One region of the Alkalihalobacillus sp. R86527 genome, then DNA from elsewhere that is predicted to be linked to it. Evidence: riboswitches for the same ligand, from Rfam matches in the RefSeq annotation. Region 1 holds a riboswitch; the other holds the start of a gene.
What was found. Region 1 has a riboswitch for FMN ahead of SJY16_RS17515 (ECF transporter S component). Riboswitches for the same ligand answer to the same signal wherever they lie in the genome.
Positions count from the first base shown of each region.

Region 2: linked by a shared signal. The riboswitch ahead of ribD (bifunctional diaminohydroxyphosphoribosylaminopyrimidine deaminase/5-amino-6-(5-phosphoribosylamino)uracil reductase RibD) and the one ahead of SJY16_RS17515 (ECF transporter S component) in region 1 are both predicted to bind FMN.

Region 1 is NZ_JAXHBW010000001.1:3,358,536-3,362,008, reverse strand. Features, by position in the region: gene SJY16_RS17520 (amidase family protein) at 295-1,758, opposite strand; gene SJY16_RS17515 (ECF transporter S component) at 1,882-2,463, opposite strand; FMN riboswitch at 2,611-2,746, opposite strand; gene SJY16_RS17510 (c-type cytochrome) at 2,918-3,277, opposite strand; gene spoIIP (stage II sporulation protein P) at 3,458-3,473, shown strand, end outside.
Region 2 is NZ_JAXHBW010000001.1:1,654,088-1,657,560, reverse strand. Features, by position in the region: gene SJY16_RS08470 (bifunctional 3,4-dihydroxy-2-butanone-4-phosphate synthase/GTP cyclohydrolase II) at 1-114, opposite strand, end outside; gene ribE (riboflavin synthase) at 136-792, opposite strand; gene ribD (bifunctional diaminohydroxyphosphoribosylaminopyrimidine deaminase/5-amino-6-(5-phosphoribosylamino)uracil reductase RibD) at 792-1,886, opposite strand; FMN riboswitch at 2,011-2,159, opposite strand; gene SJY16_RS08455 (peptidylprolyl isomerase) at 2,180-2,617, opposite strand; gene lysA (diaminopimelate decarboxylase) at 2,710-3,473, opposite strand, start outside.

The DNA of each region.
Region 1 (3,473 bases):
GGAGTCGAGCATCCTTCCGCTCCAATCAACATTGATATGTGGTTTTGAAAACAAGACAAAAGCAAATTAAATTACTTCTAGAGAAATAAAACAGAGAACAACTTAAATAGTAATCATTCGGAAAGTTTGCTTTGATTGATTACAACCTAGTAGGAGTGAAGACCACTTGACTCCCGTGGAAAACGGGCGTTCGTCCACAGGAATCTTGTGGTATTCAAACTCCTACGGCATAGGGAACACAATAATCAGGTTTTTCTACAAACTGAGAAGAGCCGGGCTTGCCCGGCTCTTCTCTTATTTTGTGACTGGCTTTGTGATTACTTTAGGTACTCTGCGATGACCAGTAACCTGTTCGAACGTATAGGCTAGTTTAATAAGCTGCGGTTCACTAAATGGGGTTCCGGTAAAGGTGAGCCCAAATGGTTTCCCGTTAGAAGTGAATCCTGCTGGTACTGTAATTGATGGATAACCAGCCTTTGCTGGGAGTGTAGATCCATAGCTCCCACCAAATAGAATGGCATCTAACCCTTCATTTTTAAATAATGAATCAAGCCCATTTTGCTTTGCTTTTTTAATATCGTTGAGTCTACTTTTTAGATAGTGTGGTTCCGTTAATGTGCCACTCGTATTGTTTGCCTCGAGTAATAGTGACTGACCATATTCCAAAGCGTTTTCTTCATTCTTCTTATTGTATTCAATAATAGAATTCAAACTAAGGTTGTTTGGGAATCTTGTTTCCTTAGCAAGGTATGCATCGATTCCTGCTTTGAATTCATATAAAAGCACATTATAGTCATTTTCTAATTCTTCTTGATCTGCTGTTATCTCGTTGATCTCGATGACTGAACATCCTGCATTCTTCAACTTTGTAACGGCAAAATCAAATTGCTCTTGTTCTTCCGGATGCATTTCTTCGTAATAACCATTTTTGATTATGCCAAGTTTGATATTCTCGTAGGTGGGTTTGAAAAGGTAAGGTGTATAATCGCTTTGAACGGGTGCTGATAGGGTGGAAGGGTCATCGTTGTCTTGCCCTGATAGAATACCGAGTAGGATGGCGGAATCTGTTACATTTCTAGAGATAGGTCCTGCTGTGTCCTGAGTAGAGGAGATAGGAATAATCCCTTGTCTACTAATTAATCCGACTGTTGGCTTTATTCCAACTGTAGCATTTGAGCTTGTAGGATTAAGAATAGACCCATTCGTTTCAGTTCCGATAGCAGCAGTGGCGAAATGACATGCTACAGCAGCTGCAGAGCCTGAGCTTGAACCGCCTACATCTAGTGTTCTTGGACCATAAGGGTTTAGTACTTGTCCGCCCCTCGAGCTATAGCCGTTAGGCATTGTGTCGCTCATAAAATTCGCCCATTCTGTCATATTGGTTTTCCCAAGTATGACTGCTCCCGCTTCTCTAAGGTTAGAAACGAGAAAAGCATCACCTCTACCGAAAGAATTCGAAAGCATAGATGAGCCTGCACTCGTGTGCATGTTATCACCTGTATTAATATTGTCTTTCAGTAGAATAGGGATACCATGCAAAATGCCCTTTGGACCTTGTAAATTACGTTCTCGATCAAGACCCTCTGCAATAAACAGAGCATCTGGATTCACTTCCAATACCGCATTAATTTCAGAGTTAAAGTTCGCGATTTGTTCTAAGTAAAAACAAACTAGTTCATAAGATGTTAATCTTCCTTCAAACATTGCTTGTTGTAGATCTAAAATAGTTGATTTTTCAAGCCAATCAATGGATAACATAAGGTGAGTACCTCCTTTTCTACTTTTTGTACGTATTCAACAACTTGCATTAGTTTTCCTTCATATGGAAAAAACGTCAATATAAAAAAACGCGTATCCCATGAGGATACGCGTTTCGTTTTATTAAGCAAGTCTGGTTTGTTTCGCAAACCACGGTTTTAATTTAATAAAGAAGGCAATAAATATACCAGCTACAATCGAACCTTTTATAATATTAAACGGTGTAATTCCCGTTAAAACTAGTGCCTGACGTGCTGAAGCTGACATCGCTTCGAATCCCATGAACCATGTGTAAGCTGGAAGAATTACGAGATAGTTCAACAATCCCATCATTGCTGACATCAAGAGAGTTCCAAGAATTAGCCCAATCGTAAGGCCTTTCTGTGTCTGGTTAAACTTCCTGAATATAATAGAAGTCGGCACGATAAAGAATACACCTGCAATAAAATTAGCAAGCTGTCCAATAGGGACTCCAGTAAAGCTTCCCTGAATTCCATAATGGATAAAGTTCTTTATTGCTTCAACTAATATACCTGCTACTGGACCATACAGAATCGCCACAAAAAGTGCTGGAATTTCACTGAAATCAATTTGTAGAAAAACAGGAAAACCAGGTAGTGGAAAATCTAGTAGCATCAGTAGATATGAAATACTACTGAACATCGCTACAACGATCATACGTTGTGTCTTTGATACAGTTTTCATTTGACATTGCTCCTTTGATTTTTGAACCATCGAAAAGGAGATGTGGCCCTATGCACGTAAAAAAACCATGAGTATGGGGCTCATGGTAGTCGGCATGGGGAAATAAGCAAGCTTATCGTCTATTTTTCAATAGAGAGCTTGCTACTCCACCATCTTCTCCCATCCAGACTATACTGTCGGCTCTGGATTTACACCAGATCCTGCCCAAACTACAGGCTCGCGGGCTTGAGGAAATTATTCCTTCACCGCCGGTCGGGAATTGCACCCTGCCCCGAAGATAGTTCGTATACTATTTTACAGCTTCATTATACATCGCGAGAGAAGATAACTCAACAAAAACATCTTGAAGTCAAGCTATTCTGTGATAATGCTTTCAACGAAGTGATAATAGATCATTCAAAGGTAATAATAAAAAGCTCTCTGTTGGATTAACAGAAAGCTTTTTATTACAATATTATTTTTTTTCGGACAGCCATTTAGCGACCATCTCAGCTTCTTTACCTTGAATGACACCAGCTGGCATTCCGCCACCTTTACCATTCTTAATAATGCCGAGAATCTCGTCCTTTGAATATTTACCACCTACAGCTTCTAGTGCAGGACCTGCTCCCCCACCAAGGTTCTCACCGTGACAGGAAGCGCAGTTCTGAGAGAAGATTTTTTCTGCTTCTCCTCCTGCTGAGTCTTCAGTCTGCTCACCATGGCTTCCTTCAGAACCAGCGTGTTCTTCCGTTGTAGACAGCCAGTATGTAAAGCCTACCACTATCGCTAGGAACAAAATTGTCGAAGCAATATACATCGATGATTTTCCCATTCTGTTCACCTCCCCTATCCTATCTTAATCATACTTTTCGCACATTCAATTATCAAATATATTTTGCAGATATTTTGAATCATATACGCTTCTATCTATTATTGCTAGCAAAAAAATCTTCTAATGTGATTTTTGTTTCATAGACATAGAGTATGAAGCCGGCGAGGGAGAGAAGAGCTTATGAAACAAAATGCGA
Region 2 (3,473 bases), 1.7 Mb from region 1:
CTTGTCGGCTAAAGCAATAAAGTCTCCTTCATTCTCACGATCTTCATCATCACAAACAATTACCATTTTCCCTTGCATAAGATCATAGATGGCTTCTTCTATCGTGTGAAACATGCTAATCCCTCCTTCTCTACTTTACTTAAATCCGTTATCTTCGAAAAAATCACGATTGAGTGTAGATTGTTCCGTTGAAGTCTGAACATTATCTTTCTTAAGGTACTTAAGTATATATTTTCCTAGCATATCGCATTCAATGTTAACAGTATCCCCTACTCGCTTACTTCCGAGCACTGTTGCATCTACGGTGTGAGGAATGAGCGAAATCGTTACCGTATCTTCTGTAAGTTTAAACACCGTTAAGCTTGTTCCATCAACTGAAATAGAACCCTTTTCAACAAAATAATCCATGAGGCTTGCCGAAAGCTTAATATCAAAGTACTGTGCATTATCAACTTGTTCAATCTTAACAATTTCACCTATTCCATCTACATGACCAGAGACAAAATGACCTCCAAACCTTCCATTCGCAGCCATTGCCCGTTCTAAGTTCACGTGATCATTCGGTCTTAGTTCTCGTAAGCCCGTTGCACGAAATGTTTCCGGCATAATATCCACAGAAAAAGCAGAGTCCGTATAAGTGGTAACTGTCAAACATACCCCATTAATCGAAATGCTATCACCCAAGTGGACATCTTGAAGTATTTTTGATGCACGAATATCCATTACGATTGATTCACCTGATTGATGGACACTCTGGACTTTTCCGATTTCTTCAACGATTCCTGTAAACATTATTGCACCTCTTTTCGTGTGGAAATAATTTTAATATCGTCGCCAACACGTTCTACATTCTCAATTTTCAGTTCTACCGTCTCTTTCATATGTGAAACCCCAAAGCCTTCAAAAGAAGTAGGAGCTTCTTTTCCTCCGATCAACTTGGGTGCAATGTAAGTAACAACTTTTTGAAAAGCCCCTGATTCAAGAAAACTACCGTTTACAGTAGGACCGCCTTCTACTAATACTGAGGTAATTCCGCGGTCTCCAAGAAGTCTCAATATCTCTTCGATCTCAAGCGATTCACCTTGCAGAGCTAACACTTTCACATGTGAAGCGAATGTTCTATTTGTTTCATTCTTTGCTTTCTCAGTCGTGATGATCCATGTTTCAACTGAATCGTCATGCAACAGCTTTGCACTTGAAGGAAGCCTTAGCAAACGATCAAGAATAACTCTTACTGGACTCAAACCTTCTCCATACCTCGTCGTTAGTGAAGGGTTATCCTTTTCTACAGTTCCAACACCTACTAGTATTGCATCATGTTGATGACGTAGAGCGTGAACATCTTGCCTCGCCTCAGGTCCAGTAACCCATTTACTGTCACCCGTTTTTGTCGCCACTTTCCCATCCATTGAAATTGCAGATTTCAATGTGACAAAAGGTTTATTCGTATTTATGTAGTGGAAAAACACTTCATTAATCGAATATGCTTCTTCTTCTAGCAATCCTAAATGAACGATTATACCCGCTTCTCTCAGTCTTTCTAATCCTCTCCCTCCTACAAGGGGATTGGTGTCTTTCATCGCAACAAAGACTTCAGAAACTCCAGCCTCTATTAAGGCACTACTACAAGGCGGTGTTTTTCCGTGGTGGCTACAAGGTTCAAGAGTCACATATGCAGTTGCTCCCTTTGCTTTTTCGCCTGCCATTCGAAGTGCGTTAATCTCAGCATGAGCATCACCCGCTTGCAAATGAGCTCCCATACCAACAATTCTGCCCTCGTTTACTAGAACAGCACCAACAGCTGGGTTTGGCGCAGTTTGCCCTATTGTATTTCTTGCAAGATCAATTGCCATCTTCATATAATCTTTATTATTCACATTGACCATCTCCTAACAAATCAATTGGGGTTAAGAGATATAAAAAAGCCTCCCGATTGATGAGGGAGGCTTTTGAAAAGAGTATACCAAATAAACCTTTTGAAGGTCATTCTTCAAAAGGGCTGGTAAACTTTTACTCCTTCTCCCATCCAGACTATACTGTCGGTTCTGGTCTTTCACCAGATCCACCGTATGCAATATGCACACGGGTCACGGACTTAGTTGATTAGATAATCAATCATTACCGCCGGTTGGGAATTGCACCCTACCCCGAAGGAAAGTTTTATTTAGTTTAAGCTAAATTATTCTTCGTCCCAAACCTTAACTTCTTTCATTACATCTCCTTGTTTAACTCGAAGAACAGTTTCCATTCCTTCCGTTACTTGGCCGAAAACTGTATGAACACCATCAAGATGAGGTTGTGGTTCATGTACAAGGAAGAACTGACTTCCACCAGTATTCTTACCAGCATGAGCCATAGAAAGTGATCCTGCTACGTGTTTGTTTGGATTACCTTCTGTTTCACAGTCAATTGTGTAACCAGGGCCACCCATACCAGTTCCTGTTGGATCTCCACCTTGTGCAACAAAACCTGGAATGACACGGTGGAAATTAACACCGTTATAGAATCCTTCGTTAGCTAGTTTTTCAAAGTTAGCTACCGTGTTAGGTGCTTCCTCTGGGAAAAATTTAATTTGAATTACTTCGCCATTTTCAAATGCGATTGAACCTTTTTTCATAAAAAATATCCTCCTGCGTAAACAATTTGCTTAAAAGCTCTTTCATTATAGCATACAGTAACGTATTTACCGTATTATTTACCACATAGAAACTATTTCGAAATAACCATTTTGTTTAAGGGGCGATCATGTTGGATTAAATCTTCATATGATTCCCTTTGAACAACAAGACTTGCTTCACCGTCTTCAACAAATACAACTGCTGGTTTTGGAAGGCGATTATAATTATTAGACATAGAATACCCGTATGCCCCTGTAGAAAAAACAACCATTACATCACCTGCGATTGCACGTTGAAGCTCACAATCCCAAATCAACATATCTCCTGATTCACAGCATTTCCCTGCAATTGAGTAAAGAGTATCTTTAGGTTCATTCATCCGATTGACAATAGACGCTTCATATTTCGCTTTATAAAGTGCTGGGCGAAGGTTATCATTCATCCCTCCATCTACAGCAAGGTAATTTCGTAATTCAGGAACATTTTTATGAGAACCTACGGTATATAACGTCGACCCAGCTTCACCTACTAGAGATCGGCCTGGTTCGATCCAAATTTCCGGCATCGCCATTGTACTATGTTCAAGCTGCTTACTAACGGCACTCGTCATAGCATCGATATATTCAGAAGGAGGGATAGGTTGATCCGAACTATTATAGCGAATTCCAAATCCACCACCTAAATTAAGTACCTGTGGCTCATATCCAAAATCTTCATACCATTTATGAAGATAACTATAAATTTTTTCGATCGCCATTACAAACCCAGTGGTTTCAAAAATTTGTGAACCTATATGACAATGAAGGCCTAGAAGATGAATATTTCCCATTTTCAAAGTGGTCTCGATCGCCTGTT